Regions from separate parts of the Psychrobacillus sp. FSL K6-2836 genome, predicted to be linked through region 2. Evidence: a T-box and tRNA genes for the amino acid it is inferred to sense, from the RefSeq annotation. Region 2 holds a T-box; the other holds one or more tRNA genes.

Region 1 (5,706 bases), 560 kb from region 2:
GGGGAAACCCACTGTTCGTAATGGAGCAGTACATTTGCGTGAATACATAGCGCATCTGAGACACACCCAGGGAACTGAAACATCTAAGTACCTGGAGGAAGAGAAAGAAAAATCGATTCCCTGAGTAGCGGCGAGCGAAACGGGAATAGCCCAAACCAAGAGGCTTGCCTCTTGGGGTTGTAGGACACTCTACATAGAGTTACAAAGGAATGAGTTAGACGAAGCGATCTGGAAAGGTCCGCAGGATAGGGTAAAAGCCCCGTAGTCCAAAATTCATTCTCTCTTGAGTGTATCCTGAGTACGGCGGAACACGTGAAATTCCGTCGGAATCCGGGAGGACCATCTCCCAAGGCTAAATACTACCTAGTGACCGATAGTGAACCAGTACCGTGAGGGAAAGGTGAAAAGCACCCCGGAAGGGGAGTGAAATAGATCCTGAAACCGTGTGCCTACAAGTAGTTAGAGCCCGTTAATGGGTGATAGCGTGCCTTTTGTAGAATGAACCGGCGAGTTACGATTACATGCAAGGTTAAGTTGAGAAGACGGAGCCGCAGCGAAAGCGAGTCTGAATAGGGCGAATGAGTATGTGGTCGTAGACCCGAAACCAGGTGATCTACCCATGTCCAGGATGAAGGTAAGGTAACACTTACTGGAGGTCCGAACCCACGCACGTTGAAAAGTGCGGGGATGAGGTGTGGGTAGCGGAGAAATTCCAATCGAACCTGGAGATAGCTGGTTCTCTCCGAAATAGCTTTAGGGCTAGCCTCAAACGTTAGAATCTTGGAGGTAGAGCACTGTTTGGACTAGGGGCCCATCCCGGGTTACCGAATTCAGACAAACTCCGAATGCCAATGATTTATGTTTGGGAGTCAGACTGCGAGTGATAAGATCCGTAGTCAAGAGGGAAACAGCCCAGACCACCAGCTAAGGTCCCAAAGTATTTGTTAAGTGGAAAAGGATGTGGCGTTGCTTAGACAACCAGGATGTTGGCTTAGAAGCAGCCATCATTTAAAGAGTGCGTAATAGCTCACTGGTCGAGTGACGCTGCGCCGAAAATGTATCGGGGCTAAACAAATCACCGAAGCTGTGGATTGATACCTTTGGTATCAGTGGTAGGAGAGCGTTCTAAGGGCGTTGAAGTCAGACCGGAAGGACTGGTGGAGCGCTTAGAAGTGAGAATGCCGGTATGAGTAGCGAAAGACGGGTGAGAATCCCGTCCACCGTATGACTAAGGTTTCCTGAGGAAGGCTCGTCCGCTCAGGGTTAGTCGGGACCTAAGCCGAGGCCGATAGGCGTAGGCGATGGATAACAGGTTGATATTCCTGTACCACCAAACCACCGTTTGAGTAATGGGGGGACGCAGAAGGATAGGGTAAGCATGCTGTTGGTTATGCATGTCCAAGCAGTAAGGTGTGAATGTAGGCAAATCCGCATTCTATAACATTGAGCTGTGATGGCGAGGACGTATGTCCGGAGTTCCTGATTTCACACTGCCAAGAAAAGCCTCTAGCGAGGTGATAGGTGCCCGTACCGCAAACCGACACAGGTAGTCGAGGAGAGAATCCTAAGGTGAGCGAGAGAACTCTCGTTAAGGAACTCGGCAAAATGACCCCGTAACTTCGGGAGAAGGGGTGCTCTTTAGGGTGAATAGCCTTGAAGAGCCGCAGTGAATAGGCCCAGGCGACTGTTTAGCAAAAACACAGGTCTCTGCAAAACCGTAAGGTGAAGTATAGGGGCTGACGCCTGCCCGGTGCTGGAAGGTTAAGAGGAGTGCTTAGCGCAAGCGAAGGTGCGAATTGAAGCCCCAGTAAACGGCGGCCGTAACTATAACGGTCCTAAGGTAGCGAAATTCCTTGTCGGGTAAGTTCCGACCCGCACGAAAGGCGTAACGATCTGGGCACTGTCTCAACGAGAGACTCGGTGAAATTATAGTACCTGTGAAGATGCAGGTTACCCGCGACAGGACGGAAAGACCCCGTGGAGCTTTACTATAGCTTGATATTGAATTTTGGTGCAACTTGTACAGGATAGGCAGGAGCCATAGAGCCCGGAGCGCCAGCTTCGGAGGAGGCGTCGGTGGGATACTGCCCTGGTTGTATTGAAATTCTAACCCATACCCGTAACCCGGGTAGGAGACAGTGTCAGGCGGGTAGTTTGACTGGGGCGGTCGCCTCCTAAAGTGTAACGGAGGCGCCCAAAGGTTCCCTCAGAATGGTTGGAAATCATTCGAAGAGTGTAAAGGCAGAAGGGAGCTTGACTGCGAGACCTACAAGTCGAGCAGGGTCGAAAGACGGGCTTAGTGATCCGGTGGTTCCGCATGGAAGGGCCATCGCTCAACGGATAAAAGCTACCCCGGGGATAACAGGCTTATCTCCCCCAAGAGTCCACATCGACGGGGAGGTTTGGCACCTCGATGTCGGCTCATCGCATCCTGGGGCTGTAGTCGGTCCCAAGGGTTGGGCTGTTCGCCCATTAAAGCGGTACGCGAGCTGGGTTCAGAACGTCGTGAGACAGTTCGGTCCCTATCCGTCGTGGGCGTAGGAAATTTGAGAGGAGCTGTCCTTAGTACGAGAGGACCGGGATGGACACACCGCTGGTGTACCAGTTGTTCTGCCAAGAGCATCGCTGGGTAGCTATGTGTGGACGGGATAAGTGCTGAAAGCATCTAAGCACGAAGCCCCCCTCAAGATGAGATTTCCCATTACGCAAGTAAGTAAGATCCCTCAAAGACGATGAGGTAGATAGGTTCGGGGTGGAAGCGTGGCGACACGTGCAGCTGACGAATACTAATCGATCGAGGACTTAACCAAATTTGTTTCAGTTCCAATGTCGTTTATCCAGTTTTGAAAGTACAAAAAAAATATAAAAAAAGCTTGAAATAATATATAGTTTTGGTATAATAAATATTGTCTTTCAAATTAATAATGTCTAGTGATGATGGCGAAGAGGTCACACCCGTTCCCTTACCGAACACGGAAGTTAAGCTCTTCAGCGCCGATGGTAGTTGGGGGTCTCCCCCTGTGAGAGTAGGACGTCGCTAGGCTGTATTATTCCGAAGTAGCTCAGTGGTAGAGCAATCGACTGTTAATCGATTGGTCGTAGGTTCGAGTCCTACCTTCGGAGCCATTTAAGGAGAGCTGTCCGAGTGGCCGAAGGAGCACGATTGGAAATCGTGTAGGCGGGTTAAACTGTCTCAAGGGTTCAAATCCCTTGCTCTCCGCCAGATAAGTTTTCCACATAAAAGAATGGCCCCTTGGTCAAGCGGTTAAGACACCGCCCTTTCACGGCGGTAACACGGGTTCGAATCCCGTAGGGGTCACCATTATTTCAATCAATTTGACGCAGAGATGCGAAGCTTATCTTATGTAAATTAGGAGAAGCGAGTAGATTCAGGAAACAATTGAGAGAATGAGGGAGCGTATTTATATACGTGACTGATTGAACGAATGAAATTGACGCAGAGATGCGAAGCTTATCGTAATTTTACCCAGGAGGATTAGCTCAGCTGGGAGAGCATCTGCCTTACAAGCAGAGGGTCGGCGGTTCGAGCCCGTCATCCTCCACCATTTCTTTAAGAAATAAATTAGTAAGTATTCTATTGTCGCGGGGTGGAGCAGTGGTAGCTCGTCGGGCTCATAACCCGAAGGTCGCAGGTTCAAATCCTGTCCCCGCAACCAAATGGTCCCGTGGTGTAGCGGTTAACATGCCTGCCTGTCACGCAGGAGATCGCCGGTTCGATCCCGGTCGGGACCGCCATTTATTATTTAAGGTTTAGGATAAGCAAGCAGGTCGAGGAAGCAATCGAGCGAAAGAAGGAACGTATTAAAATACGTGACTGACAGAGTGAGTGAAGCTGACAAAGAGATGCGCCGCTTAGCGTAAATCGAAGAAGGCTCAGTAGCTCAGTCGGTAGAGCAAAGGACTGAAAATCCTTGTGTCGGCGGTTCGATTCCGTCCTGAGCCACCATATTTAAACGCCGGAATAGCTCAATTGGTAGAGCAACTGACTTGTAATCAGTAGGTTGAGGGTTCAAGTCCTTTTTCCGGCACCACTATAGTGGTGGGGTAGCGAAGTGGCTAAACGCGGCGGACTGTAAATCCGCTCCTTCGGGTTCGGCGGTTCGAATCCGTCCCCCACCACCAGTTTTTAATAGGGGCATAGTTTAACGGTAGAATAGAGGTCTCCAAAACCTTTGATGTGGGTTCGATTCCTACTGCCCCTGCCAAATGTATAAGTTAACTTTGAATAATGGCGGTTGTGGCGAAGTGGTTAACGCACCGGATTGTGATTCCGGCATTCGTGGGTTCAATTCCCATCAGTCGCCCCATATTCCTATTGAGTTAGCTCTTTTTTTATTTATTTATGGCGGTTGTGGCGAAGTGGTTAACGCACCGGATTGTGATTCCGGCATTCGTGGGTTCAATTCCCATCAGTCGCCCCATTGGGGTATAGCCAAGCGGTAAGGCAATGGATTTTGATTCCATCATGCCCTGGTTCGAATCCAGGTACCCCAGTTTTTTTGCGGAAGTAGTTCAGTGGTAGAACACCACCTTGCCAAGGTGGGGGTCGCGAGTTCGAACCTCGTCTTCCGCTCCAATTACTTTTTCGGCGGCATAGCCAAGTGGTAAGGCACAGGTCTGCAACACCTTTATCACCGGTTCAAATCCGGTTGCCGCCTCCAATTTTTTAAAAAACTGCCTAGTATTTTATTTTTGCCGGTGTGGCGGAATTGGCAGACGCGCGGGACTCAAAATCCCGTATCCTCTGGATGTGTCGGTTCGACCCCGACCACCGGTATCATTAGAAACAAACACGTTTTAATAAAAACACTCACAAAGTTGTTTAATCAACATTTGTGAGTGTTTTTTTGTAATCCAACTTTTACTGTATTAGTAGAGCTCAATCACGCATCTCTTGTCCATCCATATTACTTGATTGAGACCCCCATGGCTAAAACTGCAAACTAAACACCTTTGGTATCCAATAGTATTCTTGCTACCAAAGGTGAAATCATTTCGCTGAAGTGCAAGGTGAAAATCTCACATTACTTATCCAAAGAGAGTACATCTCACTATTATTCTATATTTGAAGAAGTAAGCTTTCTTGTTGGGAAAATTTGTAATGTGTAAAACTTCGATGCATGTTACGCATAACCATCTACAAAGTACGTGATTATTTCTAAATCGTCTTCGGTTAAGTTACGTCCAAAATGAGAGGACATTTCTGCTTCAATTGCCTCTATTTTCCCTTTATGCTTATTCGTTAATTCAGCGCTTGTCTTCAATAATGAAACAAAGGAAGCAAACTCATCCTTTGTCAAAGGTGCTGGATGATGAGATAAGAAGTAGATTTCTGCATCATAATCTTTAATCTTCCCCAGAAGGCTATACATTTTTTCAATGGTATAATGCCACTTTTCTGCGTACATATTTGCATAGAGGCAATCACCAAGAAATAGCGTTTTTTCCTCCGGTATATAAATGAGATTCGAATCAGATGAATGATCTCCACCAACATGTTCAATGATACAGGTAACCCCACCGATATTTAGTTTTAATCGCTTTTCAAAAATGATAGTGGGATTTGGTATGATAACCTCTCGCACACTTCCAAGCTCTAGCTTTATCGCGTCTGCACAAAACGGAATTTCAATCCCTGTTTCGACACGTCCATCCAACTCCTTGTCTTCCCATGATAACTCTTGT
Region 2 (5,706 bases):
CACTAGCAAATGGTGGCTCTCTGTTCGTTTCTAATGATCCTGTTGAAGCTGCTGTAAATGCAGACGTTGTGTATACAGATGTATGGACGTCAATGGGTCAAGAAGAGGAAACAGCTAAACGACTTGCTGATTTTAAAGATTTCCAAATTAATGAGGAGCTAGTTGCAAATGCAAAAGATGATTATATGTTTTTACATTGCTTACCAGCCCATCGTGAAGAAGAGGTTGCAAGCACTGTAATTGATGGTACGAACTCGTACATTTTCCAACAAGCAGAAAATCGCTTGCATGCACAAAAAGCGGTGCTTGCATCAGTCATGGCTTAAATTAAGTATCAACAAATGGGGAAGACAGGGTTTGTCTCTTTGTTTGGAATTATATATACAATGTGATGTCGTTTATCAAGATGGATAACTTCATCACTACATAGGAAGAGTGATTCGGGAGACGCTGAATCACTCTTTATTACATGAAAAGACTGTCCACAAGTCGATTAATTCGACGAGTAAGACAGCCTTTTTTAGATTAGTGCTATATGCCAATATGTGCTTTAACTTACTAGTAGAAACCAATAATTTCTTTTACTCGCCTGAATCTCCAATATTAACATTCTTACGTGGGTTTAATATATTGTTTGGGTCAAGAGCAATTTTAATCTTTTCCATCACCTGTAATGCTGTTCCATGCTCTAAAGCTTGGTATTTTTGTTTACCAATACCAACACCATGCTCTCCTGTACATGTTCCGTTACGCTCTAAAGCATAATGAACTATTTTTTCATTATATTTATCTGCCTTGGCAACTTCCTCTGCATCATTCATATCAATCATTATGATTGAATGGAAATTACCATCTCCCACATGCCCTGTAATACCGCCAGTAAGCCCATTGGAATGTAATTCTTTTCGCGCAAATATCACTGCTTCGGCAAGTTCTGAGATAGGAACGCAAACATCCGTAATCATCATTTTTTTTCCAACATTCCCGTGAATATAGGCATATGCTAGGTTATGTCTTGCGTCCCATAGCTTAGTACGAGCTGTATTATCTGTTTCAAATTGGATTTCTTCGCAGCCATGATCTTCCATTATTTCTTTGGTAAACTCGACATCTTGTTTTAACCCTGCTTCATTGCCGTCAAATTCCAAAAATAGTGTGGGCCTTTCAGCGTAATTCATATCATTATAATGATTTACTTGACGGATAGATTCCTCATCGACTAATTCTACTCTTGCGATTGGAATTCCTGCCTGTAAAATGGAGGTAACTGCTTCTACAGCATTTTGAACGGTAGGGAAGACGGCTCTTGCTGCAGTTGTAAATTCAGGAATGCCGTATACTCTTAGTGTTAGTTCTGTAAAACAACCAAGCGTCCCCTCTGAACCTACGAATAGTCCATTCAAATGTAACCCTGATGCTGATTTTGCTGCTAAGCTTCCTGTGTGCATAACAGTTCCATCTGCAAGCACAACCTCCAAATCACGAACCTGATCACGCATTACACCATATTTGACTGTGGTTGTTCCACTTGCATTAGTAGCAGCCATTCCACCTAGTGTTGCATCTGCTCCGGGATCTACGGAGAAGAATAATCCATATTTTTTTAGCTCTTTGTTTAATTGTGTTCGTGTTACACCAGGCTGCACCTTTACAAGCAGGTCACTTTCACGGACCTCCAAAATTTTATCCATCAATGAAAAATCGATTGTAATTCCATTATCATAGGGGATTATATGACCCTCTAAGCTGGAGCCACGACCAAAAGGGACAACTGGGATTTGGTAATTGTTAGCTAACTTCATAATTTGACTAACTTCATCCGTATTTTTTGGAAAAACAACTATGTCCGGAAGACTTGCCTCATGATACGACTCGTCTTTGCTATGTAATTCTCTCACAGTTAGATTGACCGAAACTTGTTCATCTGTTAATAGCTTCTTTAATTCTAGTACAATATTATCAATGGATATACTCATATTATTCGCCTCTTTAATATTATGAAATGTATATCGGAATTTTAAAATAATTCCAATAACACAATTATAAGCAGTTATTTTAAAAAGGTAAACGTATATTATGTATTTAATGGATATAATAATATAATGAATGTCTCCAAAATGTATTATTAAAAATTGAAAAATCCCGCGAAGAGTTCAATTTCTTCACGGGATTGTATCATTTAGCGAACGCAGTTGCCAATTCGTTTAATACAGATTGCTTGTTCGATTCGTCTGTCATGTTCCACCATTTTTCGAAAAACACACCTAGCCCAGGTAGTAAATGTTCTTCGCCTCTTTGAATAGCGTCTTCTACTACACCTCGAATGTCTGTTGCCGTATGACCTTTCATATTAGCGGTAATAGCTTCTCTAATTTGAAAATCCATTTTCATCACTCCTCGTAATTATCTTCCCCAAACTCTCGCCAGCTATACATGATTTTGTTACACTTATATAAAAAAGGCGGTCACATATATATGAAACGTATTGAATCTCCTCAAAATTCTTTAGTAAAGCATTGGAAAAAACTATTAAGTGTTAGAAAAGAACGCGACAAAACAGGCGAATTCATTATGGAAGGGTATCATTTAGTAGAAGAAGCTATAAAGCAAAAAGAAAATGTACTCACCATCATGATAAGTGATACAGCAGAAGTTCCAGGCAATTGGGAGATTGAGAATATAGAAGTTGTAGAAATAAATGACTTGATAAAAAAAGAGCTAGCTGAAACCGAGCATACGCAAGGAATATTTGCGCATTGCAAGCAACAAACTGTGAATGAAGAAGAATATGTTAACTGGAATCGTCTATTATTAGTAGATGCTGTGCAGGATCCGGGAAATATCGGCACAATGATTCGTACTGCAGATGCAGCGGGAATTGATGCTGTTATTCTTGGAAAAGGATCTGCAGATGCCTATAATTCGAAAACTTTGCGTTCCGCACAGGGATCTCACTTTCATTTGCCAATCATTAAAGGAGATCTCTCTGATTGGGTAGAGAAATTGAAAGAACGAAAAGTAACAGTTTATGGTACAGCGTTTGAAAATTCTACACCTTTTAATGAAGTGAAAAAAGAAGAATCATTTGCGTTAATCGTCGGAAATGAAGGAAGCGGTATTAATACCGAACTTCTCGGGCAAACTGACCAAAATATTATTGTTCCTTTATTAGGACAAGCAGAATCATTAAACGTTGCAGTAGCTACGGGAATTCTGTTATATGGACTTACATTAAAATAATTTTAGACCATGTTATCTAATTGTTAATTGTTTATTGATTGGAGTGGAAAGCGTCCGCCTGGAACTGAAATACCACTTTGTAGTTGTGCGCAAATGTAGTAGTACTATTATTTTTATATATTTCTGAATAAATCAGACTTGAAGAAAAATGTAAAAGTCCGTATAATGGATATAATTTGATAGATAAAAGCTGTAATCGGGAAAAGTATATATGATCATTCGAAATAGAGGGATTTTACACCTTGACTGAAAGTGTAAATGGAGAATGCATATAGAAGTTCACCCCGTTAGCTGCCACCGGGACCAGCAATTGCTGTAAAGGTGTGCCGGTGTAGAGCCGTTAGTCGAATTGAGTGATTGCACTTATTTTTGTGCAATAATCAGGGTGGTACCGCGAAATTAGTCCTCGTCCCTTTTATAGGGGCGGGGATTTTTTATTGTTTAATATTAATCAGCCAAAAACATGCTAATTTAAATTAAACAACCTCCGACGGATGTCACAGATTTTGTAAAGGAGTTTATCGAGGCAAGCTGGATACAAAATCTGGACGCAAATCCAAGGCGAATTTGAATGAAAAGGAGAGAGTATTACACATGGAAGCACAACTTCAACAGTTAAAAGAAGAAGTATTACAAAAAATTGCGGCTTCAGGCACAGTCAAAGAACTAAATGACGTACGTGTTGCCTACTTAGGAAAAAAAGGTCCGATTACGGATCTACTAAAAGGAATGGGCAAACTTCCCGCAGAAGAACGTCCGAAAATGGGTGCACTAGTAAATGTAGTACGTGAAGAAGTAACTACTGTATTGGAAGCACGTATGACTTTACTTCAAGAACAGGCTATTAATGAACAACTAGAAAAAGAATCGATTGATGTAACATTACCGGGTCGTCCAGTGAAGACCGGAAACCATCACCCACTTACTCGAGTAGTAGAGGAGATTGAAGATTTATTTATAAGTATGGGCTATGAAATAGCGGAAGGTCCAGAAGTGGAGAAAGACTATTACAATTTCGAAGCGTTGAATTTACCAAAAGGTCATCCAGCTCGTGATATGCAGGATTCTTTCTATATTTCGGAAGATATTCTTTTACGTACACATACGTCTCCAGTTCAAGCACGTACGATGGAAGCAAAAGAAGGTCAACCGATTAAAATTATTTGTCCAGGTAAAGTGTATCGTCGTGATAATGATGACGCGACTCATTCACATCAATTTACACAAATTGAAGGACTGGTAATTGGTGAAAATATTCGCATGAGCGATCTTAAAGGTACTCTTTCGATATTTGCAAAGAAAATGTTCGGGGACGATCGTGAAATTCGTCTACGTCCAAGCTTTTTCCCATTCACGGAGCCTTCTGTGGAAATGGATATTTCTTGCTTCAAATGTGGTGGCGATGGCTGTAATGTTTGTAAGAAAACAGGGTGGATTGAAATTTTAGGCGCTGGTATGGTTCATCCAAACGTTTTAGAAATGGCTGGGTATGATTCTAAAAAGCTTTCTGGCTTTGCATTTGGTATGGGTCCAGAGCGTATTGCAATGTTGAAATATGGAGTGGAAGATATTCGTCATTTCTATACGAATGATGTGCGTTTCTTAACGCAATTCCACCGAACAGAAGTGTAAGGAGGAATATGATATGTTAGTTTCGACGAAATGGTTATCAGAATATGTAAATACACAAGGATTAGATCCAAAAGATTTAGGAGAAAAGATCACACGCTCAGGTATCGAAGTAGATGCTGTGATTGATCGTTCTCAAGGAATGACAAATGTTGTCGTTGGTTATGTGAAAGAAAAAGTGAAGCACCCAGAAGCAGATAAACTGAATATTTGTCAGGTAGATGTTGGGGAAGAAACTACACAAATTATTTGTGGGGCACCAAATGTAGATGCAGGGCAAAAAGTAATCGTTGCTCGTCCAGGAGCAGTACTTCCAGGCGGTATGAAGATAAAAAAAGCGAAGCTTCGCGGGGAAGAATCGAATGGTATGATTTGTTCTCTTCAAGAATTAGGGATTGAAGGACGCCTTGTTTCTAAAGCATATGCAGATGGGATTTATGTTCTTCCGGAAAAAGCAGTTCCTGGAGAAAGTGTTCTTCCATTGCTAGGTTTAGATGATGTTGTTTTAGAGCTTGGTTTGACACCTAACCGTTCGGATGCATTAAGTATGCTTGGCGTAGCTTATGAAGTTGGAGCTATTTTATCTGAGGATATGAAATATCCAGAAGCAAGCTATTCTGAAAGTAATGAAAAAGCATCGGATTACTTAAATCTGAAAGTAGATGCAATCGAAGAAAATCCAATGTATATTGCTAAAGTTGTGAAAAATATTCAAGTAAAAGAATCACCACTTTGGTTACAGAATCGTTTAATGGCAGCTGGAGTACGTCCACATAATAATGTAGTTGACATAACGAACTACGTACTAATGGAATATGGTCAACCACTTCATGCATT

The links. A T-box is a leader RNA that pairs with one kind of tRNA and senses whether it is charged. The one in region 2 lies ahead of pheS (phenylalanine--tRNA ligase subunit alpha), so its partner is inferred to be a tRNA-Phe.
Region 1: it has a tRNA-Phe gene. The T-box ahead of pheS (phenylalanine--tRNA ligase subunit alpha) is inferred to sense a tRNA for this amino acid. The anticodon was not compared.

What each region holds. Positions count from the first base shown of each region.
Region 1 covers NZ_JBBOOM010000001.1:3,238,733-3,244,438, forward strand. Annotated here, with positions in the region: rRNA gene MKY37_RS15450 (23S ribosomal RNA) at 1-2,810, shown strand, start outside; rRNA gene rrf (5S ribosomal RNA) at 2,928-3,043, shown strand; tRNA gene MKY37_RS15460 (tRNA-Asn) at 3,052-3,126, shown strand; tRNA gene MKY37_RS15465 (tRNA-Ser) at 3,132-3,223, shown strand; tRNA gene MKY37_RS15470 (tRNA-Glu) at 3,248-3,322, shown strand; tRNA gene MKY37_RS15475 (tRNA-Val) at 3,491-3,566, shown strand; tRNA gene MKY37_RS15480 (tRNA-Met) at 3,603-3,677, shown strand; tRNA gene MKY37_RS15485 (tRNA-Asp) at 3,681-3,756, shown strand; tRNA gene MKY37_RS15490 (tRNA-Phe) at 3,892-3,967, shown strand; tRNA gene MKY37_RS15495 (tRNA-Thr) at 3,977-4,052, shown strand; tRNA gene MKY37_RS15500 (tRNA-Tyr) at 4,060-4,143, shown strand; tRNA gene MKY37_RS15505 (tRNA-Trp) at 4,153-4,226, shown strand; tRNA gene MKY37_RS15510 (tRNA-His) at 4,253-4,328, shown strand; tRNA gene MKY37_RS15515 (tRNA-His) at 4,367-4,442, shown strand; tRNA gene MKY37_RS15520 (tRNA-Gln) at 4,444-4,515, shown strand; tRNA gene MKY37_RS15525 (tRNA-Gly) at 4,523-4,597, shown strand; tRNA gene MKY37_RS15530 (tRNA-Cys) at 4,609-4,682, shown strand; tRNA gene MKY37_RS15535 (tRNA-Leu) at 4,716-4,798, shown strand; gene MKY37_RS15540 (MBL fold metallo-hydrolase) at 5,145-5,706, opposite strand, start outside.
Region 2 covers NZ_JBBOOM010000001.1:3,796,541-3,802,246, forward strand. Annotated here, with positions in the region: gene argF (ornithine carbamoyltransferase) at 1-326, shown strand, start outside; gene MKY37_RS18375 (FAD-binding oxidoreductase) at 582-1,976, opposite strand; gene sspI (small acid-soluble spore protein SspI) at 2,176-2,385, opposite strand; gene MKY37_RS18385 (TrmH family RNA methyltransferase) at 2,476-3,240, shown strand; T-box leader at 3,424-3,657, shown strand; gene pheS (phenylalanine--tRNA ligase subunit alpha) at 3,835-4,872, shown strand; gene pheT (phenylalanine--tRNA ligase subunit beta) at 4,886-5,706, shown strand, end outside.